4 regions of the Cohnella abietis genome follow, and region 4 is predicted to be linked to each of the others. Evidence: riboswitches for the same ligand, from Rfam matches in the RefSeq annotation. Region 4 holds a riboswitch; each other region holds the start of a gene.
What was found. Region 4 has a riboswitch for cyclic di-AMP ahead of KCTCHS21_RS21960 (3D domain-containing protein). Riboswitches for the same ligand answer to the same signal wherever they lie in the genome.
Positions count from the first base shown of each region.

Region 1 (6,022 bases), 3.5 Mb from region 4:
ACCAATCCTCAAGCGATAGTATCGGCTCTGCCTTAAGATCAAGCGATGAGAACTCGCCACGGCGCCATTTTAAGTCTGCAGCGGCGGCAATCATAGCCGCATTGTCTGTACATAGCTGATTCGTAGGTATAAGTAACGGTAAGCCTGCTTCTTCACATAATGAGCTTAGTTTATCACGCAGCCCTCGATTAGCCGCAACACCGCCACACAACAGCATTTGTCGTACGTTAAACTCCTTAGCCGCTTTAATTGCCTTACTTGTAACCACGTCGATAACCGATTGCTGGAACCCCTTAGCCAAAGCCGAGAAATCCGGTGACTCGCCCTTCATTCGTGAACGGTTGATCTCCGACAGAACAGCTGATTTCAACCCACTAAAGCTGAAATCATAGGAATCCGGCTCCAGCCATGCACGCGGAAGTACGATTTCCTCCGTTGCTTCCTGTGCTAATCTATCCACATAGGGGCCCCCTGGATAAGGGAACTGTAGCGCTCTTGCCACTTTATCATAAGCTTCTCCGACTGCGTCATCCCTTGTCCTTCCGAGAATGCGAAACTTGCCCTCTTGTTCAAGAAGTACAATTTCCGTATGCCCGCCAGAAACAACGAGAGCAAGAGCAGGATAAACAATATCCCCCATCAGATGATTAGCATAAATATGCCCGGCAATATGATGAGTTCCTATCAAAGGTACATCTAACGCCAAGGCTAAGCTCTTCGCCGCTACGACGCCTACCAGCAATGCCCCAATCAGACCCGGACCTTGGGTTACTGCGATCGTATCAATATCGGTTAAGCCAACCTGAGCTTCGCGCAGCGCTTCCTCCAGAATGGCCGTAATACTCTCCACGTGTTTTCGGGAAGCTATCTCAGGCACAACGCCGCCAAATTTCTTATGTGTCTCTATCTGGCTAGAGATAATATTGGAAAGCACCTCACGCCCATTCCGAACAACTGCAACCGAGGTTTCATCGCAGCTCGTCTCAATAGCAAGCATTATATAATTACTTTTCGAAGAGGAAGCTATCTCATTGTCCAATTCGCTCATGCTTCTTCCTCCCCTACCTTACCCGCTGTTTCTAGCTCATCGAAGTCATCCGGCACTAGATCCGCCCACATAATTAGTGCATCCTCTAGATTATCGGAATAATAGGCAGGGCGAACACCGGAAGGATAAAATCCCAGCTTACGATACAAGGCCTGTGCTCTTTCATTTGTTACACGTACCTCTAAGGTCATACGCCGTGCTCCTAGAAAATAGGCTGTCTTCATCATTTCCTGAAGCAGTTTTTTTCCATTACCTACACCCCGATACTGCTCTCTAAGCGCAATATTCGTTATGTGGGCCTCATCAATAATGAGCCACATTCCGCCATAGCCTAAGATTGTACCTTCGAGCTCCATAATCATATATTTGGCAAAAAGATTGTTGGTTAGCTCATTGTGGAACGCTTCCTCCGACCATGGGGCCGTGAAGGATTCCTGTTCAATCTCTACGATTGTGCTGATATCATTCAGATTCATTAATCGGTATTCCATGTCGTCACTCTCCTCTGGAAGCAGCAATGAGCTTATTTTCCGCTTCCGTCAGCTGCGTATAATTCGGAACAAAGGTGTGTACATCGTCCCGTTCGCCTTGTCGATAACGAAGCTCTGCGAGCTGCCCAACTGCTCCAGCATCCATGTCGAAATCGAAAGTACGCAAGCGAATTCCGGATTGCTCTGAAAGCTCAATTGTCGTCTTGTGGGGTAAAGTATCACCGACGAACCAAATCGTGGCTACCTGCGGATCGAGTGTAGCCTCTTCCTCAATTCGCTCCGCCCAATCCGCGATAAGTCGGATAGCGTCACTATCGATTGTGTCCCATTTTCCGCAATGGTCAGCGGCATAACGAGATGTATACACTTGCCCACGTCTCGCGTCCATTAGAGGAACTATCCATGTATCACGATCTGAAGCCATATCCTCATTAGCAAGTCGAAGAGAGTTCCACGCCCCGAATGCCAATGCTTCTAAGCTGGATACTCCAATTAATGGCTTGTCCCATGCCCAAGCTAGCGTCTTGGCAGCCGTAACTGCGATGCGAACCCCTGTATAAGAGCCTGGACCTTGTCCTACCGCGATGGCATCTATTTCTGTACCTTTTATCCCATTACGGTTAAGAAGCTCCTTAATTTCAGATAATATTCTGACTGAATGATTACGCTCCGTGAAGGAGGTAATGGAATCCACCAGAGTCCCGTCCTTTACGATAGCCACTGCAAGTAAAGCCGTCGAGGTATCGAAGGAAAGCACCGTCACAGATGAATCCTCACTCTTACTTGCGTTCATTTTCATACGGTTGGTTTCTCCCCTTCGTCTACCTTCTCTAGCATTTCTAATTGCCGGCACCAAGATTCGTAGGGCTGTCCCATCGGTTGACATATAATTCGCCGCGAATCAGGACCAGTCGTCACAATCTGAATAGACATTCTCTCCTGAGGAAGAATGGGCTCAATAAGAGATGCCCACTCAACCAAAGTTACACCTTCACTATGAAAATATTCGTCTAACCCAAGCTCATCAGCTTCAGGCAATGTCAAACGATAAACATCCATATGATAAAAAGGGAGATGCTCTCCCTCGTACTCTTTAATAATCGTATAAGTAGGACTGTTCACAATTCCCCGTACTCCGATAGCAGCAGCAAACGCTTGAGCAAAACGCGTTTTTCCCGCTCCTAAATCTCCGTCAACGGCTAGGACAGTTCCAGGGACAGCTAGCTTAGCCAACGCTTCTGCAAAACCTATAGTATCCTTCTCGGAAGAGGCTTCCCAGCTATATAGCTGGGGTGAATCCGCTTTTTCATTGTGCTGCATTCTTCACATTATCCCTTCGAAAAATGATTGTAACCTCTCTTGGGAATGGGCTTATTGATGCCTCCCACTGTTTCCATAGCCACTTCCGGAATTCCTGCTTCAACTTCTCCAATAATAAACAAGGGGATTCCTTCTGCGCGAAAATGTTCCTTCATCGCTTGCTCATGCTGCTTGTCCGCAGTCCCAAGAAGGACGTAATCCTCGCCACCGTACAACACCCACTCCAACGGTTGGATACCGTTATCATGAGCATACGACGCTAGCTCACCAGAAATAGGTAAGAGCTTCTCATGCAATACGAGCTTCACTTGAGAGGCTTCAGCGATTTCCCAAGCTTCACTGGCAACTCCGTCGCTTACATCGTTAAGTGACGCTCCCCACCCATTCTCAAGCAGCATACGTCCTGCCTTCACAGAAGGCGAAGGGCGTTGATGGGCTTGAACTAATCTAGATGGTATTGGTGGCAGCTTGAATGTAGTATGGCTTGCTTCCGCAGCGCTTTTAAGCAAACCATGTAAGCCTCCGGCAGATAATCCTGTGGGTCCAGTCATAAAAACGATCTGACCAGGCTTTGCTCCGTCACGGCGAATAGCTTTGCCAGCCTCTACGTTGCCGACAACCGTTATAGATACGACCAGCTGATTCGGTGCTGAAGTCGTATCACCGCCAATTACCGCAACTCCATATCGGTTCGCGCATGAATAAAGCCCGTCGAATAATTGCTTCATTCGCGTAGCCGTCCAGTGAGGAGGAACGCTTACCGACACAAGCGCCAGCTTCGGGATACCTCCCATCGCCGCAATATCGCTAATATTGGCGGCCAGTGCTTTAAAACCCACATCCGACTCGCTCATCGTCTCCTTGCGAAAATGAACCTCTTCCACCATCGTATCCATGGCAAAAAGCCACTCCTGACTTGATTCACCAGCGACAATAGCTGCATCATCTCCGATGCCAAGCGTAACGCCAGCAGCACCAAGGAGCTCCTTAGTTTGACGACCTTCCGTCCAGGCACGAATTAGTCCGAACTCGTCGAGTGGCGGCACGGCGCACCCCTTTATCTCATTATGCTTTTAATTATATCGGTGTGTGCTTGAACATGCAAAGAATCTACCCCGACTCTGCCAAGCTTTATTATAGTACAAACAGCGATATTTCTAGCTTCAAATAATTATGAACGATTTGTAATTTTAGCAGTTAATCCACTGATACAACAATAAAAACGGGCTTTGTATTTATCAATTGCTATTATTTATGGAATGTTTTCAAGCAGATTAGCTGATAGACTTTGAGATATTCCAAGCCTAAGTCCACAGCGGACGCGGAGAAACCACATAGTGGGGTGAAGCCGCTAATCGTGCGGCAGGGAACTCTTTGACCCGAACCCGTCAGCTAACTTCGCAGGCAAACAAAGGGAGGAACATATTTATGCGTAACAACAAATCAGGTTTTAAGAAAGCTCTTATATTAGGAACGCTAGCTTTAGCGATTTCCATTCCTACAGGTGTTGGCGCGGCATCAGCAGCAAGCGTAACTGGAAATAATCAAGCGACTACGCAAATCAATAGTCGCCTTGGAATAGATCTTAATGCTCTCCTTCAACAATGGCTGCAAGGCAAATACCCAGTCGTAACTGCACCATCAACGGGTTCAGGAAACACAGGCTCCGGTCAAGGATCAACACCAACTAAGCCAAGCGTGCCTAGCCAGCCTTCTAAGCCTACTGTACCTACTCAGCCATCTAAACCCACTGTGCCAACCCAGCCATCTAAGCCTAATCCAGGGAATGGGACAGACACAGGCACAACAGCTCCAGCATCCTCATTCGCAACTGAAGTCGTAACACTTGTAAATCAGGAACGCGCCAAAGCAGGTCTAAGTGCTTTGAAGGAATCTAATGCTACTCTAACCAAAATGGCTCTAGATAAAGCAAAAGACATGTATAACAACGGTTATTTTGACCATAATTCACCGACCTACGGCTCACCGTTCGATATGATGAAAACGTACGGTATCAGCTATCGCTATGCAGGTGAGAACATTGCCAAGGGACAACGTACTCCTCAAGAAGTAATGACAGCATGGATGAATAGCCCTGGTCATCGCGCTAATATCCTAAGTGCCAACTTCACTATTATTGGCGTTGCTTACCACAATGGCGTCTGGGTTCAAGAATTTATTTCTTAAAAGAAGTAGGGCAGAAGGCGTTGATGCAGGGAAAACCTGTATCAACGCCTTTTGGCTTTAATTTCTTACCTCCCCCATCTGGCTGGCTCTAATCGTGCCTCTCCCAAACCTCGTTGCTCGATTATTTCGTACATCTACCTTCAAACGTGCCTCTTCCCGATCTCGTTGCTCGATTATTCCGTACACCTACCTCCAAGAGTGCCTCTCCAAAGACCCGTTGCTCGATTATTTCGTACATCTATCTCCAAGAGTACCTCTCCACGCCCCCGTTGCTCGATTATTTCGTACATCTATCTCCAAGAGTGCCTCTCCACGCCCCAGTTGCTCGATTATTTCGTACATCTACCTTCAAACGTGCCTCTTTCTGACCAGTTGCTCGATTATTTCGTACATCTACCTCCAATCGTGCCTCTCCCAGACCCAGTAGCTCGATTATTTCGTACACCTACCTCCAATCGCGCCTCCCCCTGACCACGTTGCTCGATTATTTCGTACTTCTACCTTCAAACGTGCATCTCTCTGACCCAGTTGCTCGATTATTTCGTACATCTCTATTAAGCCCCCTAAATAGATTGGAGAGTGCCTGCAAAGTTAAGGTACACTAAGATAGGGGGATGAGGATATATGAGGAGACGTAATCGCACTTTTGAAGCTATAAGACATCAAGCAGCTAGGGAAGCTTTATCTGGTATAAAGCCAGCTATTGTTGCACGTAAGTACGAGGTTACATCTGAGACCATACGCTCTTGGGTGAAGGAGTTTCAAGAAACCCATGGCGATGATAGCATACCTACATTCAGTGAACGCGCAGCAGATGAACAACGCTATCTTGAACTCGAGGAAAAACATGCCCGTGCTATGAAGGTCTTGGGCGAGAAAGAACTTGAACTCGAGATTTTGCGTGAACTTATAAAAAAGAAGAACCCTCTCTCGATGACAAACTAGAGGTTGCCACAACCTTCATTGAGCGGGGAAA
Region 1 is NZ_AP019400.1:1,504,585-1,510,606, reverse strand. It holds gene tsaD (tRNA (adenosine(37)-N6)-threonylcarbamoyltransferase complex transferase subunit TsaD) at 1-1,048, opposite strand, end outside; gene rimI (ribosomal protein S18-alanine N-acetyltransferase) at 1,045-1,539, opposite strand; gene tsaB (tRNA (adenosine(37)-N6)-threonylcarbamoyltransferase complex dimerization subunit type 1 TsaB) at 1,544-2,338, opposite strand; gene tsaE (tRNA (adenosine(37)-N6)-threonylcarbamoyltransferase complex ATPase subunit type 1 TsaE) at 2,335-2,859, opposite strand; gene thiL (thiamine-phosphate kinase) at 2,868-3,905, opposite strand; cyclic di-AMP (ydaO/yuaA leader) riboswitch at 4,151-4,282, shown strand; gene KCTCHS21_RS06060 (CAP domain-containing protein) at 4,288-5,046, shown strand; gene KCTCHS21_RS30825 (hypothetical protein) at 5,324-5,491, opposite strand; gene KCTCHS21_RS06055 (transposase) at 5,671-5,991, shown strand; gene KCTCHS21_RS06050 (IS3 family transposase) at 6,009-6,022, shown strand, end outside.
Region 1: linked by a shared signal. The riboswitch ahead of KCTCHS21_RS06060 (CAP domain-containing protein) and the one ahead of KCTCHS21_RS21960 (3D domain-containing protein) in region 4 are both predicted to bind cyclic di-AMP.

Region 2 (6,022 bases), 2.1 Mb from region 4:
TCAATCTCTCCAAGCTCCCCAGAATCGCCCTCTGGACTTCGCACAACCTCAAGCGCTCTTTGAATAGCTGCATCTGAAGCGTGCTCTACGCCGATTCCCCTGCGCCCTCTAGCCTCATCCTTCGTCAGGAAAGCATGCTTGCAGCCCGGCACACGCTCCGCTACGATCTTACGAATGCGCTCTCCCGGGGCATCGGGATCAGTCAGTATGATGACTCCTCTACGGGCTTGTGCCAGCTCAATACGACGAAGCACGTCTTCTCCTATGGCAGAACCGCCAGTTTCAATTGTATCCGCGCCCACAGCACGCTTAACAGCCGTTGTATCGTCCTTACCTTCAACGACAATCATTTCTTGAACCATGATATTTATTCCGCCTTTACAAAGCCGATCTTACAAGCGTATACGAGATTAAGGAAGACAGCAAGTAAAAGCGCTTCTTCCTCGAGCTTACGGAGATGAACAACTGCAGCACACTGGGTGAACACGTACGATCATAATCATCGCTAATGTGTGTTTGGAGGTGCCCTTACTTGCTATTAGCGATGAAAAACATTCTACTTCGACGAAAATGATCAGATGCAGAGCCTATTGTGTAGCAAGTACGATCATAAACATCGCTATTGTGTGTTTGGCGGCACACCTACTTGCTATTAGCGATGAATTACATCGTACTTTTCTTGTCACGACTAGCGGGGGGTGGGGGACACTGGAACTTTGGAACTTTGGAACTTTGGAACTTTGGAACTTTGGAACTTTGGCACTTTGGCACTTTGGCACTTTGGCACTTTTGGGTACTTTATTTGTCTCCCAGCTTGGCTAGGCGCGCGCGAAGAACCAAAGAAAAAATCGGGAGGAAGCCCTTCAGCTTCTTCCCGATCATGATTTATATATGAGTTCCTTACGAAACGTAGCTAATTAATCCGCAGAAGGCTTAACAGGGCCAATGACATAAACCGTGTATCCACGCTTCAGTCCAAACTTATTGACATGCTTCTCGCTGTCATAATAAACATCGATCTTCTTACCTTTGACCGCGCTACCTGTGTCTTCCGCTCTTCTAAACCCGATGCCCTCAATGTAAACCCACCATCCGATAGGAATAACTTTAGGATCTACCGCAATCGTACGACCTTCCTGCACAACTGCACCTGAAGAGGTTATACCATAGCCTGTATCACCTTTGGATTTACCTGTTGAGGCTTCCCCTGCAGAATACGCGGTAAGCGTGACATTGCTAAGCATACGCTTAACCTTGACGCTTCTACCATTCAGACTAACGGTCTTGGCTTCAGCTGAAGAGGGCTTTCCGTTGTAAGAAAGTGTGACAACCTCAGGCTTTTTCTTCGTGCCAATAGCAACGACCTGCTGCACGGCAGGCTGTGCAATAGTCTTCTCAATCATTTCTTGGCTAACCAGCTTACCATCTTCATAAACTCGTTCTGTCTTGAGCACAACAAGTCCATCTTTCCCCGTTGTGACTACCTTTTGCTTGCCTGTTTCTAGGTCCTTGTTCTTCTGCTCCACTACCGTAAATGCGATTGGGCGCTTGGTCTCTACGACTTCTTTACGCACCCTAACGACCGATACGGTCATCCCATCCTTCAATGGGCTGCTGAGTGCCGGAGATACCCGATCCTCATCATTCAGTGAAATATTCAACTCGCTTATGACTCCCCCAACCGTGTCTTCGATTGTGTAGGCAACTTCCTTCTTGCCATCCGCCTTGATTGTAACTCCTACCGCACGATCAATTACGATCTGACTTCCCTCTTTAAGAGGATCTGCAAGCTGCAAGGAGAGGCGGTCATTCGGTCCAACTTGTATGTCCTGTTCCTCGAGGAAACCGAGTACGTTCGATGTTTGGGTTACGAAAACGGAGGCAATACCGTTATCGATAATCGTGATGCTCTTAGTAGCTGCTTTCTGCAGCAAGGACATGAACATGATCGTGATGGCAAACACAAGAATTGCGCCTAATAATACTGCGCGCACATGCTCAGGCTTCCACCGCAGTGCGAAAAGCTTGCCGGTCGGTCGTGGATCATGGGTTTCCCTAACAGGAATAACGCCCATTTTCTCGCTCCTCCTCATAGCCCCGTCGTCGACTGTGATACATGACTATTGTCTGACGCGACTAATCCAATTTTGATATCGACACTTATCCTCCAGACAAGAATTGGCAGATTCAAGCTGTGAAATCTAAGCGCCGCCTTAACCAGTTCGTACAGGCTTATACAAGAGGTACAAGCACCTACTACCCTTTTTTTCAACACAAAAAGCCATCGAGACAGAGGACCTGTTCGTGGCTTCCGCTTGTAGTAGAATGTAAGGGAAATAGCGCGGCACGAGGTTGACCTCTCTCTATAACGCTTGCGGGGTTAGCTGTCGGATTCGGACAAAGAGAGTTGCCCTATTTGCTACATGCATGACAAGATACTCAGCTAGAGCCTTGTCAATGTCACTTGCAAAATTCACCCCAAGATTGCTCGGACCGCTTTGGACAATGTATAAAATCGTCGCTGCGTTGGGTCCCCCACTCTCCCATTTGGGAGATTTAGCGCACTGGAAAAGGAATGTCATATTCGAACTTCTGTTGTTGATAATAACCTCTACTTACCAACGGTGTAAAGAAGGTACAATGGACGAATTTCCCCATTTTGACCGAAATTGACCAGTAGTTTATCATTATCAGCGACAAAAGCCAGTTTTTTCTTCGTACCGGTCTGTTTTTCTCACTTATATTCCGTTTATCTCGTTATACCCAAACAGCGACGACCGTTTTCACTCGTTATTTTAGCAATTTCTTCCAAAGAAAGCCTCTTTATCTCCGCTGCTGTCTCCGCAACAAGACGAACATAAGCCGATTCATTCCGCTTTCCCCGATAGGGATGAGGGGTCAAATAAGGAGCATCTGTTTCTAGTAGCAAACGATCGAGCGGAACACGCTCTAACACCTCTTTAGGAACCCTTGCATTCTTGAATGTGACTGGACCTCCGAAGGAAATATAGAAGTTCATATCAAGGCATTGCTTGGCCGTTTCCCAGCTTCCCGAGAAGCAATGCATGATTCCGCCCACTTCAGAGGCCTTCTCTTCTTTAAGCAAACGCAATATATCTTCATGAGCATCGCGATTATGAATAACAATGGGTTTGTTCAAACGTCTAGCTAATCGAATCTGTTCACGAAATACAGTCTGCTGGATATCTTTGGGTGATGTATCCCAGTAATAATCAAGTCCGATCTCACCAATAGCTACGACTTTGGGATGACTGCAAAGCTGTTCAATCCAGGCCAAATCCTCAACAAGATTCATATCTATCGCATCCGTAGGGTGCCACCCTACGACAGCGTAAATAAAATCATATTTTTCTGCCAAAGACATCGTTGTGGGTATCGTCTCGCGGTTAAATCCAATGTTAACTATTGTGTCTACACCCGCTTCTAGAGCACGGGAGATGACCTCATCGCGATCGTTGTCGAACTTAGAAGAATCAAGGTGTGCATGGGTGTCGATGAGCATGTCGGAAGTTGTCTCCTTCTATTATATAGATAGTTTTTTACGTGTTTCCAAACTGAGCTTTTCAACGTGAGGGAGCACTCTCTCCTCCGGATAATAAATGTAGTATTTCCCACGGTGAAGTCCGGCAATAGATCGAATAATATCGGACTTAACAGATATTTCTGTCAACTGCTCATGCTCATTCAAAAGAAGGATAGGAGGCTTCTCTTTACTATCTGGTAAAGCCCCTGGTTTATAGATCGCATAAGGGGAGTCCATAGGTGTATCAAATTCCATATGATAGTCCGGATTCAACCCGATTTCCTGCCACTCGTGTCTAATACTCTCAAGCCAATTTTTGTCCTCACTCTCAAGCTCAGCATACTTGTAGAGCTGTCGATTTAAGAACCGTCTGCATAAATCTGACAACAGCTCGTCCCGCTCGTCAGACCATTGTCCGAATACCGTCTGCAGCATGGCCTCATCCAGCTTTAGGTATTGATGCAGCGTAATTGATCCTTCCAATAATTCACGGATTGGAGGAAGCATGAAACCGAATTCATAGCCTTCCCCATGAAGCTCACTTGCCCTTCTAAAAATTTGTCGAAGAATGATTTCTGAGCTTCGAGTTACAGGGTGAAAATACACCTGCCAATACATCTGGTAGCGAGACATTAAATAATCTTCTACCGCATGCATTCCGCTTTCTTTTACGACAATTTTACCTTTATATGGACGAAGCATACGAAGAATACGATCTATATCAAAGGTGCCGTAATTTACTCCTGTAAAATAAGCGTCACGCAATAAATAGTCCATACGATCAGCATCCAGCTGGCTCGACACGAGGCTTACAACAATCGGCTTCTCATATTTTTTACGAATAACAGAGGCTACTTTTTCCGGGAATTGTGGGTCAACCTGTCTTAAAATCTGATTAATTCCTGTATCGCCCAGTATAACTTCACAGGTCCATTGCTCATGATCGATATGAAAGATCTCTTCTAAAGAGTGAGAGAACGGCCCATGGCCTACATCGTGCAGCAGGGAGGCGCAAAGACTTAGTAATTTTTCCTCTTGCGGCCAATCGGCATATCTATTACGCTCAAATTGAGAAATAATTTTCCGAGTAATTTCATATACACCCAGAGAATGGGAAAATCTACTATGCTCCGCTCCATGGAAAGTAAGATAGGAGGTGCCTAGCTGGCGTATTCTTCTAAGACGTTGGAACTCTGGCGTATTAATGAGCTTCCAGATGGTCAAATCTTGCACGTAGATGGAATTATGAACAGGATCCTTAAACACCTTCTCTTCTTGCAGCTCCTTGAGCATAGTCATCACCTCAAATAGGATCATCATTCGACAAAACAACGATAATATATCGAATTTTGTCGAATAATGTCGTAAAACGCTTTCCTTTTACTAGACCCCTTTTAGATAGCCCACATGTTCTTGATATCGCCTTATTTTATAGGTTTTGTAGCGGTTCGGGTACTTCAATTCTATCAATAATAGGTTGACTTTTATGGGAATGGTTGGTACGATAGTAATCGGAAAACAGAGAACTTTGTCGAATGCTGGCGAATACGGACAAACTCTGCATTTGGTGGTCCGTTTGTTTTTATTTTAACCTGATGAGAGGGGTATTACCAAATGATGAAATCCACAGGAATTGTGCGTAAAGTTGATGAACTAGGTCGGGTGGTTATTCCGATTGAATTGCGTCGTACGCTAGGCATCGGAGAGAAAGATGCTCTTGAGATTTATGTAGACGGAGAACGCATCATGCTTAAGAAATACGAGCCAGCTTGTATCTTCTGTGGCAATGCAGAAAACGTTACATATTTCAAAGGAAAAATTGTTTGCAGAGAATGTTTGAAGGATTTACCTTCACCTGTGACAAATTAAAGAAAATAGTTTATAATGAAAATTGTATTCTAATAACTGTTAATTCCAACCTTTTTATACTCCTTGCACACCTCCCGAACCTGATATCGGGAGGATTTTTTTTGCCCTTTTATTCTTCCGTATCATTAAGCAACGCCTGATAGACATCTCGTTTAGATATTCCTCTATCCACAGCTGCAGACTTCATTGCTTCCTTACGATTTAATTGAAGGGTTTCGTAATGAACAACGTGCTGTGCCAAAGTTAAGGATGACCACCATTGACCGTCATTCTCTCCCGTTGAACCCTCGTTCGCAGATTTACCTTCTATTACAATACAACACTCTCCGAGTGGCGGAATTTGCTCGACATGCTCTAAGCAAGCTATCACAGTTCCCCTAACCGCTTCCTCGTGCTTCTTAGTTAATTCACGCACGATAGCCATCTTGCGATTACCCCAACGCTCAGCAATAAGAGCAAGTGTCTTCTTAACCCGATGAGGAGATTCATAGAAAATAATTGATCCGCGCTCTTCCTCAAATCCATCCAAAAATTTATTAAGCCCCTTGCGCTCGCGAGGAGGAAAGCCCACGAATAGGAATCGATCGGTCGGAAGCCCTGAAATGATAA
Region 2 is NZ_AP019400.1:45,889-51,910, reverse strand. It holds gene rnmV (ribonuclease M5) at 1-362, opposite strand, end outside; gene KCTCHS21_RS00210 (resuscitation-promoting factor) at 918-2,075, opposite strand; cyclic di-AMP (ydaO/yuaA leader) riboswitch at 2,355-2,572, opposite strand; gene KCTCHS21_RS00205 (TatD family hydrolase) at 2,750-3,523, opposite strand; gene KCTCHS21_RS00200 (HD domain-containing protein) at 3,545-4,837, opposite strand; gene KCTCHS21_RS00195 (AbrB/MazE/SpoVT family DNA-binding domain-containing protein) at 5,159-5,413, shown strand; gene rsmI (16S rRNA (cytidine(1402)-2'-O)-methyltransferase) at 5,523-6,022, opposite strand, start outside.
Region 2: linked by a shared signal. The riboswitch ahead of KCTCHS21_RS00210 (resuscitation-promoting factor) and the one ahead of KCTCHS21_RS21960 (3D domain-containing protein) in region 4 are both predicted to bind cyclic di-AMP.

Region 3 (6,022 bases), 980 kb from region 4:
ATGCCGTTCCTCTTCTTGAATTGTTCATCAAAATGCCCCTTTGTATCAAGTTACTGTGGTTGTGCAAAAAGCAGCAAATTAAACGCTTAGTCCCAATTATTGAATACAATTTCTTCGATCGTCCGTGGCTTCCAGTACTCTGCCTGTTTTATTTCCATCTCATCCAATTGCTCGATTTCATCCCTCAATATCTCTTCCTCAAGATCTTCCTTACCTAATACTTGATAATTATATTGACTCAGTTTAGGGAACAGCTCCTCTAACTCAACTGCCGTCAAATAGCCAAATTCACTCTTAGGTGATTCAATTCGGATAGCAACAAGTGGAAAATAGGCGTTCAAGAAAAAGCTGATTTGCTGCTGGTCAGTCGAAACAAGGATCCAGTAGTAGTTTTTACCGACAATATCAACGTCCTTCCACTCCACCTGCCCCTTTACTATGGCATGAATAAAGCTAAGAAAACTTTTTACATCTTGAGGGTCAACGCCATTCTGCTCAGTAGCAAAACCGGTAATTCCTCTTTTTATTAAGCCCTTCATTAACATGTGCCCCCTTAGCGGTAGTTAAATTTGTTTAAGTTCATCTATATGTCTTTGTGCTTCGATATTAAGAGCCTTTTTGTCCTTCAGGTTGAACTGCTCTAGCTCATGACCGGGGTCTAAAATGAGTGGTTTGGCAATCGTATCTTCTAAAAGGTTTAATGTACTTGTGTAGGCTTTGCGGAGAACCTCGACTGAGACTTCCTTCTTGAATAATTTAATCAATTTGATCATTTTCTCTGCATAGATAAGTTTAACCACGCTATCTGCACTCATGAGATGGCGGGAGGCGAAAGTAGCTACATTTTCAAGTATTGTTGGGTTTGGATAGCTTCTTGCCAATGATTCCAATCCAACTACCCCAGTCCAGCTCATAATCGATAATTGCTTAGTAAACTCATTAACCATCTCATCGAGCCACTCGGTTTCCTTCTCTTTAGCAATTTCAAATCCCTTATACTCGTCGAGAACGCCTTCACGATACATATGTATAAAGCTACCCTGATAAAATGTAAATAACTCCTTGGCTCTTTCCCAATCTGCCATGCTCTACCCACTTCCTTGCCTATATATCAAACTGATCGAATATATAATTAGTAACGACTCTCATAGCTGTAAACATCAATAAATACAAAATAAATGCTTTCCAGTTAGCTTTTATATTTTTAGAGAAGAAAATAACGAAAGTAATCGTCATTAACATAACCCATATTCCATCTTTAATAATCTCTTCCTTAATCATCGAGCCAACCTCTTTCTGCACATCGTACTTAAAACACACACAATCCTTAGCGATGAAAATGCGGGCACTGTCGGTAAACGGTGGAACGAATTAGTCGGACCACTTTGCGCTTATCTTCTAGCAAATTTGCACTGGTAGCCGCTCCGACATGAAGCCGGTTCGCCCCCCCTAAATCCGTAGAGTGTCGTGGGATTACTTTAACATGCACTGTCATCTGCTAACAAGCATAAATGGCTGCGGTCAAGTCGTTACGACAACCGGTTTTCCATCAAATTAGTCCGTTCTCAGCGGCTTGCAACTCACCGACACCAAGTTTTCCACCATTTAGTCCGCCCACAGCGGTCTACAGCGCACCTACACCCGGTTTCCCACCATTTAGTCCGTTCTCAGCGGTCTACAGCTCACAGAAACTCGGTTTTCCGCCAATTAGTACGCCCACAGCGGTCTACAGCTCAACAACTCCCGGTTTCCCACCAATTAGTCCGTTCTCAGCGGTCTACAGCTCAACAACTCCCGGTTTTCCACCATTTAGTCCGTTCTCAGCGGTCTACAGCTCAACAACTCCCGGTTTTCCGCCATTTAGTCCGCCCACAGCGGTCTAAAGCACACCTAAACTCGGTTTTCCGCCATTTAGTCCGTTCTCAGCGGTCTACAGCTCAACAACTCCCGGTTTTCCGCCAATTAGTCCGTTCTCAGTGGTCTACAGCTCACAGAAACTCGGTTTCCCACCATTTAGTCCGCCCACAGCGGCCGAAAGATATACTTCCCAGAAAATACTTCCCTGAAAAAGTAAAGAAGCTGCCCATAATTTAGCTTATGGAACAGCCTCCCACTATTATAAGCTTTACTTGTTCTGACCTGTATAGATGTGGATCGCATCTCTTAGAAATTGTGCTGAGCCTGGCTGAGCAGCGTCATAGTATGCGCGGAATCGTTCGTCATCCACGTACCCTTGGGCAAGTCCCGCATGGGCTTCTTTACTGTATTCGCTCCAATAATACATCAACCATTTTTTGTGCAGATCTGCGGCCATCTGAGCAATATCACTAGCAGGGTCACCCGTCTTGTATGCCTCTGCCAAAGTAGCATGCACTTCCTCGGTAAGGCGTGTGTGCTCATCGTGCTCCTGCTGCGTCATGTCCAGCTGCTTCTTATTCGACCTGTTAACAGTATCATCACCATACCGCTTGCGAATTTCTGTGCCATACAATGTCTCATTGTCATTAATGAGCTTCTGCTTAAACCCTTCAAATCTTTCTTCATCTGACATAGTAAGTCTCCCCTCGTTCAGAGCTATTGTCTTTTCCACGTTGGCAATTAGCTGATCCAGTTGTTTTCTCTTGTCGAGAAGCTGCTCGCGATGTTCTAGAAGGGCTTTAGCACCGTCGAAAGAAGAGTCATTAACGATCTCTCTGATGCTGTCCAGGCTGATCCCCAGCTCCCTGTGAAAAAGGATTTGCTGCAGCCTTTCCACTTCAGATTGACCGTAGATTCGATAACCTGATGAGCTCATTCTTGCCGGCTTAAGAATGCCAATCTCATCATAGTAACGAAGTGTTCGCGTACTGACCCCCGCCAATCGACCTAGCTTTTGCACCGTATATTCCATGCGGTCACCTCCTGACAACATAACTGTACAGCTTTACGTAACGTCAAAGTCAACAGCTTTGTTTGAAAAGGGAGTTTCCTAAGAGCTTTGATGTGCGAACCTTTAATTTGCTTACCTTTGATTTGCTCGCCTTGGTTACGTGAATTCCCTATCTAGTTGCGCATTCATCCACTTAACCGCGACGCCATGCGACAAATGGATCCCAATTTCCCCACCCATACTGCGCAATCATCCACTTAGCCGAGAAATCCTACAACAAATGGATGCCCATTCACCAACCCAAGCCGCGCAACCAACCACTTACCCATTACGCCCGACAACAAATTGATAACCTACCCACTCGTGCTTACGGTATGGAAGAAGCTGCACTTCCAAATCAGCATAGGAACGCTCCAAGTTGTCTTTGATCATTTTATCGACGATTACTAGGCCGTTCGACATGCTTGCATACTCCATAGCACTCTTAATTCCCTCACCGTAGTAAAGGCTTTGAACAGGAGATTCTAATCCCGTCTGAATACCCTGCACGGACCCCAAGCTAATGCCAACAGCGCAGCGATACTGCGAATCTATTCCTTCACGTTCAAAAGACGGAAGAATAACATTATTAATAGCATTGATGATCTGCACTCCACAAATGCAGCTATGAAGACTCGAATCCGGCTTCGATAAGGGGAAGATTGCTGTATACGCATGATGGTTGCCCTCAATAAGTAAGCCGCCCCACCCTATAACAATTTGAGAAATAACGGAAATAAATCGGTATACTGCTGTTTGCGTATGGGCAAAATCATAATCTTGCGACTCTCTATTCGTATTTTGAATAATTAGGTGCAAGACAGCATATCTCTCCTCATTAGGATCTAACGCGGGGTTCGATACGTTCTGTTGAACGATTAACTGTGACTGCTCCATCAGACTATTGTAATTACTTTTTACTGAAAGGGCTTGATCCATAACACTCACCTCCATTAATTTCTTGTCGGGTGACAAATACAAAAAAGAACCTCAAGCTAAGGAACGCAAATACGTTCCAGCAGTTAGGGTTCAAAAATAACAAAAAGAACCCCGTTACAGGGTCCGAAGGTTTCTCCAAATGAAGTTAGAAACAGACCCATCTACTGCTGACGAGGTTAGCTGACGGACTTGGGTAAGATGGTACCCTACATTCTTAACGAATGATTCGCCCCACTAGACTGGTTCCCCCGCTTTTCGAAACGTAATTCGAAAATTAAGCGTATTATAATTTTAGGCTTAATAAATTGGAATGTCAACGTCTCTTAATAAGTCTCTTTACAGCTTGATTTGAATACACATGTGCGGAAACGTTATGATCAGTACATAGTGACAACCAACGGCCTTATTTTCACGAATAATTCTCCACATTTTTACCAGAATTAGGAGGAAGAGATATGCAACAGTCTCGTAAATGGTCAGATCGATTCAAATGGATGGTTCTAAATCAGAAGCTCATCCTGTTTCTCGTTATTGTTCTCTTACTTACGCTTAACATCTTTGTCATTAACAAAATTTCTTACGTGTTCCACCCGTTTATTGTCATCTTAGAAACTGTATTTCTGCCTTTCCTGCTCACTGGAGTCGCCTTCTATTTGTTAAATCCTATTGTTGATTTCTTTGAACGAAAGAGATTTCCACGAGTGTATTCCATTGTCATATTGTATCTGATCATTATCGGGATTATTACATTAGTCGTTATGATTGTGTTTCCGTTACTTCGCGATCAGATTTTTAGCTTAATTGAAAACTTTCCGGCCTATAGCCGAGTTGCACAGGAAAAATCCGAGGAGCTTATCGGCAGTGAGTTTTTCAGTCAGCTTCAGCACACGATCGGTTTCGATTCCACAAAGCTAGCCGATGATTTCTCATCTCGAGCATCAAGTTTACTTAGTAACACTTGGTCAGGACTAGGAAGCTTGCTCGGTAGAATAACTGAAACGGTTCTTGCAGTCGTTACCGTACCTTTCATCTTGTTCTATCTGCTCAAGGATCGTAGGAAATTAACTCCTTTCGTTCTTGGGTTTGTACCTACACCCCTGCGTAAACGTTCATTCCGGGTCTTGCTTGAAATGAACCATCAAATCAGCTCCTATATACGTGGGCAAATTATCGTAAGCTTCTGTATAGGGTTTCTACTGTACATCGGTTACCTCATAATCGGGTTGGATTATTCCCTCGTACTGGCCGTAATCGCAGCTTGCACGAGTATTGTTCCTTACTTAGGACCTGCAATTGCTATTACTCCAGCATTGATCGTAGCTATGGTTACCTCGCCTGTCATGCTTCTGAAAATGATTGTGATTTGGACAATCGTCCAGCTTATAGAGGGGAAATTTATTTCTCCTCAAATCATGGGAAGATCCATGCATATTCATCCTGTGACGATAATCTTTGTTATTCTTACTGCTGGCAACCTATTTGGTATTCTCGGGATTATACTAGCCGTACCTGGATATGCCATTCTGAAGGTAATAGGTACTCATTTATTTAAATGGTTTAAGGAAAAAACACAATTGTACGAACCAGCACTGGAACAGGATGAAAATTCGCAAGCATAAACAGTTTTCTCATGTCTTTGGATTAGCGAAAGAATGCTTTTGTCGGAGGTTATTTGAAAATAAAGAAGCAGGTCAATCCTCCTATAATGGCGGGCTGACCTGCTTCTTTTCTTTCCTTTGCCCTCATACACTTGAGAGCAGCATACGCAGAGGAAGGAAGGGTGAGAATGAAAAAGATTGTCTACTCCCTTGTCATTTTGTGCGCATTTCTTGGAGCCTGGATGTATCTTCCTTCATCTACAAATCAAGCCGCATTAAACACAAAGTTTAGTGACGAAAATATACGAATGGAGATCGTCTCCAACCAACAAGTGGCTAAGGTCATGCATGAAAATTCCTTCTCACTCACCCTCACCGACCTCGCAGGGAAGCCACTTGACCAACCCGATATGAAGGTTAGCTTGGAGATGCCTAGTATGTTCTGCGGTGTAATCCCCACGACTTTGAATGAGGTTGAGCCGGGTAAGTACAATATCATAGGAATTCCTGTGATGTCAGGCAAGTGGGAGGCTACAGTTACTCTCGTTACACCAACCGAAACTTTACATGTAAAGCA
Region 3 is NZ_AP019400.1:4,007,671-4,013,692, forward strand. It holds gene KCTCHS21_RS17445 (hypothetical protein) at 1-28, opposite strand, end outside; gene KCTCHS21_RS17450 (hypothetical protein) at 87-539, opposite strand; gene KCTCHS21_RS17455 (hypothetical protein) at 564-1,085, opposite strand; gene KCTCHS21_RS17460 (hypothetical protein) at 1,105-1,302, opposite strand; gene KCTCHS21_RS17465 (MerR family transcriptional regulator) at 2,126-2,890, opposite strand; gene KCTCHS21_RS17470 (hypothetical protein) at 3,191-3,847, opposite strand; cyclic di-AMP (ydaO/yuaA leader) riboswitch at 3,998-4,138, opposite strand; gene KCTCHS21_RS17475 (AI-2E family transporter) at 4,303-5,466, shown strand; gene KCTCHS21_RS17480 (FixH family protein) at 5,634-6,022, shown strand, end outside.
Region 3: linked by a shared signal. The riboswitch ahead of KCTCHS21_RS17470 (hypothetical protein) and the one ahead of KCTCHS21_RS21960 (3D domain-containing protein) in region 4 are both predicted to bind cyclic di-AMP.

Region 4 (6,022 bases):
GTCATAGCTTCAGCTAGCTCCATCATGTTCCACAGCTGACGAGTAAAGGCGACGCCCGTGTTGTTCCAACGAGCAGCATCGTTAATATTGATATTCTTGTAACGCTGCTTAAGCTCTTTAATTTTATGAATGGTCTCTTCGAGCTTTTTGTTATAACGAACAACCGTCATGTTATTCGTCATCCACTCGCCAAGCTCTTTGTGAAGAACATAAGCGTTCTCGTTACCATCCATTTTCAGGATCGACTCATATTTCGCTGATTGCTTATTACGCTCGCGTTCGAATACCTGCTCATCAAGGTCTTGAGAAGACTTCTTCAAGCCTTTAATATATTCAATCGCCTTAGGTCCCGTAATCATACCGCCATAGATAGCGGACAAGAGAGAGTTTGCACCAAGACGGTTAGCACCATGATATTGATATTCGCATTCACCGCATGCGAACAATCCTGGGATATTCGTCATTTGGTTGTAATCAACCCACATTCCGCCCATCGAATAGTGAACGGCCGGGAATATTTTCATCGGAATTTTCCGTGGATCATCGCCCATGAATTTCTCGTAAATCTCAATGATTCCTCCAAGCTTAACGTCAAGCTCTTTAGGATCCTTGTGAGATAGATCGAGGTAAACCATGTTTTCGCCGTTGACGCCCAGCTTTTCATCTACGCAGACATGGAAAATTTCACGAGTCGCGATATCCCGTGGTACAAGATTTCCGTAAGCAGGATATTTCTCCTCGAGGAAATACCAAGGCTTACCGTCTTTGTAAGTCCAAATACGACCGCCCTCACCACGTGCAGATTCACTCATAAGACGCAGCTTGTCGTCTCCCGGAATCGCAGTCGGATGGATCTGAATAAACTCGCCGTTAGCATAATGTACACCTTGTTGGTATACAGCACTCGCAGCAGTTCCTGTATTAATAACCGAGTTCGTCGTTTTACCAAAAATAATACCAGGACCGCCTGTTGCAAGAATAACAGCATCGCCACGGAAGGTTACTGTTTCCATGGAGCGTAGATCTTGCGCAGAAATACCGCGGCATACTCCGTCATCGTCAAGAACGACCGAAGTAAATTCCCAATGCTCAAATTTCTGCACTAGTCCTGCAGCTTCCCAGCGACGTACCTGCTCGTCCAACGCGTAAAGCAGCTGTTGACCAGTCGTTGCACCCGCAAAAGCTGTACGGTGATACTGTGTACCTCCGAAACGGCGGAAATCAAGCAAACCTTCTGGCGTCCGATTGAACATAACACCCATCCGGTCCATTAAGTGGATAATACCCGGCGCTGCTTCGCACATCGCTTTTACTGGCGGCTGATTCGCGAGAAAGTCGCCTCCATAAACCGTATCATCAAAGTGCTCCCAAGGGGAGTCGCCTTCACCTTTGGTATTAACTGCTCCGTTTATGCCACCTTGCGCGCAAACGGAATGTGATCTTTTTACAGGCACGATTGAAAATAAATCAACCCTTACCCCGGCTTCAGCCGCTTTGATTGTCGCCATCAAGCCAGCAAGCCCGCCTCCAACGACAATTACCTTTTGAGTAGCCATTCTAAGTTCTCCCTCCCTCTAACCTACTGTGACTGAACTCAATGTAGCTGCTGCTGCCGATGCGAACTCATCGCCGCGGAACGCGAACAGAGACAATAAGAACAAAGTAGCAATGATCACGAAGATGACCATGCAAATATTAGAAGAAATTTTTTGTGCACGCGGACCAACAGTAATACCCCAGCTAACAAGAAATGCCCAGAGACCGTTAGCAAAGTGGAAGGTTGCAGCAATTACGGCAACAACATAAATCGTAAATACAGTTGGATTACTTACGATGCTATTCATGTGCTGTCCTAATTCCTCATGCGTGACATTACCAAGTGCAATCTGAACACGGGTTTCGTAAACGTGCCAAGCTACGAAGATAAACGTAATTACACCTGTAATCCGTTGCAACGTAAATGCCCAGTTACGTCCGTAGCTGAATCGCCCCGTATTTACGTTTGATTGATAAGCGATATACAAACCATAAACCCCATGAAATAACATCGGGAGCCATATAACGAACATTTCTATAAAGAAAACGAGGGGCAAGCTATTTAGCAGATCAATCATGCTGCTAAAGCCCTCCGTTCCGCCTTCCCAAGCGGAGTAGTTCGTTAATGCATGCTCGATAATGAACAATCCGAGCGGAATTACACCAAGTAGCGAATGAAGCTTTCTCGGTAGGTAAGAATTACCTTTCATATCTGTCTTCGATCTCCTTTCGCATCCTTCTGTTCGACTTTAATGTCAGACTTAACCAATCGTCACCTTAATGTCATCGCTTTTAAGGTTACTCTATTTTCGCTTATAATGGAATTGCTTATTTAATATTATTACTTATAACTATTTTGCATAAGGGAATGGTGAAGCCATATGCTTGAGGATATGCGTCTGTTTTCTATGATTGTGGAGCATACAAGTCTGAATAAAGCGGCCGAAAGGCTAAATCTATCTCAGCCTGCCTTATCACGTAGAATTGCTCGACTAGAATCTGAGCTAGAGGTCGATTTATTCAGAAGAATCGGAAAGCGATTGGAGCTAACTGCAGCCGGACAGCTCACTTACGAATTTGCATTGGAGCTACGCCGCTTTCACGGCAGCTACTTACAGAAGCTGAACGCCTTCAAATCCGCGGAAGCACCTATAGCTACAATTGGCGCTAGTCTAACGACCCTTCAGACGACACTACCTGCTCTGATTACTGCGATGACAGAGAAGCACCCGAATCTTGAAATTAAAGCAGTGACCGGCAAGTCGCATGAAATTACTACGCTAGTAAAGGAACGCAAGGTTGATTTCGGACTAGTCGCCTCATCCGTCGAGGACGATGCCTCCATTACCAGTTTACCCTTGTTTGACGATCATCTTATACTCGTTCTTCCTAGAACACACTTTATATTAGAAAGAACACAATTTGAGGTCGACGATTTGAATGGCTTGCCGATGATTTTGTTCGCTCCAGGCACTTGGTATCGCACGCTTACTGACCAGTTATTCCGTAGGCATAATCTGAAGCCAGACGTCCGCATGGAAATCGACTCCTTCGAGGCGATCATCCGTTTGTTGTCCGCTTGTAGAGCAGGTACTCTATTGCCCAAATCCTATTTACGCGAGCAAGTGCTTAAAGATAATGATTTGTATCTCGTGCGAATCCCAGAGCTGGAGGAAACAAAGCGGACGACGTCTCTTATCCATGGCGATCCTGCGTGGCTTGCACCTTCTACACGCTATCTCATTGAGGAAACAAGAGCTTATTTTGCCCGGAACCAGACCACTATTTAAGCCTGTCGTAGCAAGGGTTTGAGAGCGTTTACCTTAACTTTCCTGTAGGATACCCCTCTTTACTATGCTAACCTTTTACAAGTAGTAAAGGCGGCTACCCAAACAATGGAAGGGGTAGTACGTTGTAACATCGCGATCTAATGAATGGTTTAGTAATTGTTTTAGTAACCATGCTTAGATTTGCACAAAAATTCGGCCAAAACCGCCAGGTGCGGGGGAAAAGAAACAAAAGTACCTTCCGGGCAACCGATTGTACTTGGGGTGAATCGCAATAATCAAGCGTAGGGTTGTCTCCCAGCCCGAGTCCGACAGCTAACCTCGCCGGCCAATCTAGGAGGATTTTATCAATGAATCACAGTTGGAAAAAGCTAAGTACACGATCTGCAGCGCTAGTATTAGGAGCTGCTATTCTGCTCCCGGGATTAACCGCTCACGCGGCTACCGCCTATACGGCTAAGGAAAACGATACGTTCTGGAAGCTCTCGAAGCAAATGGGTGTCCCGCTTCAGCAGCTCATGAATGCCAATCCTAAAGTTGATCCATTGAACATTTACGCAGGATTAAAACTGGTTATCCCGAACAATTTATCGAAAGCAGCAATGGATTCCGTCCCAATAGCCGAACCAGTAGTTTCGGCCCAATCCATTACGACGTCAAGCGGTCAATCCTTACCCTTCTCCAAAGTCATAAACATCACAGCATCAGCTTATTCGGCTTCATCTGAGGAGAATGGCAAATGGGGCGCAGTTGATTACTTCGGCAATCCGCTTAAGCTTGGAACGATAGCCGTTGATTCAGATGTTATTCCTTTAGGAACCAAGGTTTTCATTACTGGGTATGATTTCGCCGGCTTGCCGACAGGCGGCTTAGTCGCTACAGCAACTGATAAGGGCGGCGCTATTAAAGGCAATCGTATCGACATTTTCGTTCCTGGCTCGCGCAATTTTGTATCTGATTTTGGATTTCAGAGTGTTAAGGTATATATTTTGAACTAAGTAAGGTTTTTTACAGAAAACTGTATCTTTTGGGGCTATCCATCACATTTAATGTGCTGTTGGATGGCCCTTTTTTTCTATAATGCTTGTCCCTACCGTTTCTCAGGTATGGCCAATAGCTCCGTCAAAGTAACTGGCTCATAGTCATGAAGGCGAAGCCAGTCTATAATTCGCGGAAGTGCGTTAACTGTGCCTAATAAATTCTGGCCTTGGCCTCCTCCTGCATGCATTAGGACAACTGATCCTGGCCGAACTGCTCTAGTCACATTCCGAAAAACCTGCTCTGCGCTCAATTGACGCCAATCCGAGGAGTCCACATCCCAGTTGACAACGGTATAATTCTTTTTCTTCGCCCACTCTAATTGTCTTGGCAATATTTCACCATATGGCGGGCGCACAAGCTTTGGATTAAACCCAACAATCCCCTCTATTACCGCCTCCGCTCTGCCGATCTGCTCTTGCATTTTCACCAAAGGTAGCTTCGAAAAATCAGGATGGCTGTACGAATGGTTGCCAATGTTATGGCCTTCTCTATGGATACGCCTCAATAAATCGGGATGCTTACTGCTGCGTGTTCCAACGACAAAAAAGGTCGCATGAATCTTCTTCCTCTTCAGCACATTGAGCACCTGTGGCGTAAACCTTGGATCTGGGACATCGTCAAACGTCAATGCCACTTTGCGTGATCCGCGCGATGCAGACAATACAAAAACACCCTCATATCTGCGCTCAAGCTCAGACCATTTTACACCGGAAGGCTTAGCTACAGCATCAGAGCTATTCGTCCATAAAGACAAAAGGGTGATCGTGCCTATCATCAGCACCATCACCGCTTTTCCATAACGCCTCTTTCTCATCACGCCCATCCTCCCCATACCGCTCATCTTACCTATAGCCTGAGCGAATGGGAGGTTTTTCATTCAAAAGGGAAGTAATTACTTTCCATACTAGTCTGCTACCGAAGTTGTGGAGATTTCTGGGATTGCTACCTATTCATTTAACAAGCTATTGTCTAATTGAATCCTGGAACTGCTCGATTTGTACATTGGTTCCAATAACAACCATAACATCATCTATGGTAAGGACATCTTTAGCTACGGGAGCAATAATAATTCCTTTGGGCTTGTTGATGGCCACAATACTGCAGCCAAATCTGCCTCTTGGATTAACATCGTCTAACGATTTCCCTGATAGGCACTGGGGGACAGCAAGCTCTGCTATTGTATATTGCTGCGATAGCTCAATATAATCCAGCAGATTAGGCGATACGAGCTGATGCGCTACCCGGATTCCCATATCTCGCTCTGGATATATAATCCGATCAACACCAATTCGTTCCAGCACACGCCCATGCAGATCCGATACCGCTTTAGCCACGACCTTTTTGACCCCAAGATCCTTTAGAAGAATCGTAGCCAAAATGCTCGCTTGGACATCATCCCCAATCGCAACAATACCGCAATCGAAGTTACGCGCACCAATGGATCGAAGCACCTCTTCCTCTGTCGCATCCGCCACTACCGCATGTGTGAGTATATGGGAAAGATCCTGGACCTTCTCTTCATCACGATCGACACCAAGAACCTCATTACCTAGCCTCATAAGCTCAGTCCCCAAGCTTGATCCGAACCGTCCCAGCCCTATTATTACGAATTGATTCACTTTCATCCGGCTTCCGGCCCCCTACCCAATTATGATTTT
Region 4 is NZ_AP019400.1:4,988,353-4,994,374, forward strand. It holds gene sdhA (succinate dehydrogenase flavoprotein subunit) at 1-1,556, opposite strand, end outside; gene KCTCHS21_RS21950 (succinate dehydrogenase cytochrome b558 subunit) at 1,575-2,246, opposite strand; gene KCTCHS21_RS21955 (LysR family transcriptional regulator) at 2,418-3,326, shown strand; cyclic di-AMP (ydaO/yuaA leader) riboswitch at 3,511-3,668, shown strand; gene KCTCHS21_RS21960 (3D domain-containing protein) at 3,674-4,321, shown strand; gene KCTCHS21_RS21965 (polysaccharide deacetylase family protein) at 4,414-5,178, opposite strand; gene KCTCHS21_RS21970 (potassium channel family protein) at 5,327-5,989, opposite strand; gene KCTCHS21_RS21975 (TrkH family potassium uptake protein) at 6,005-6,022, opposite strand, start outside.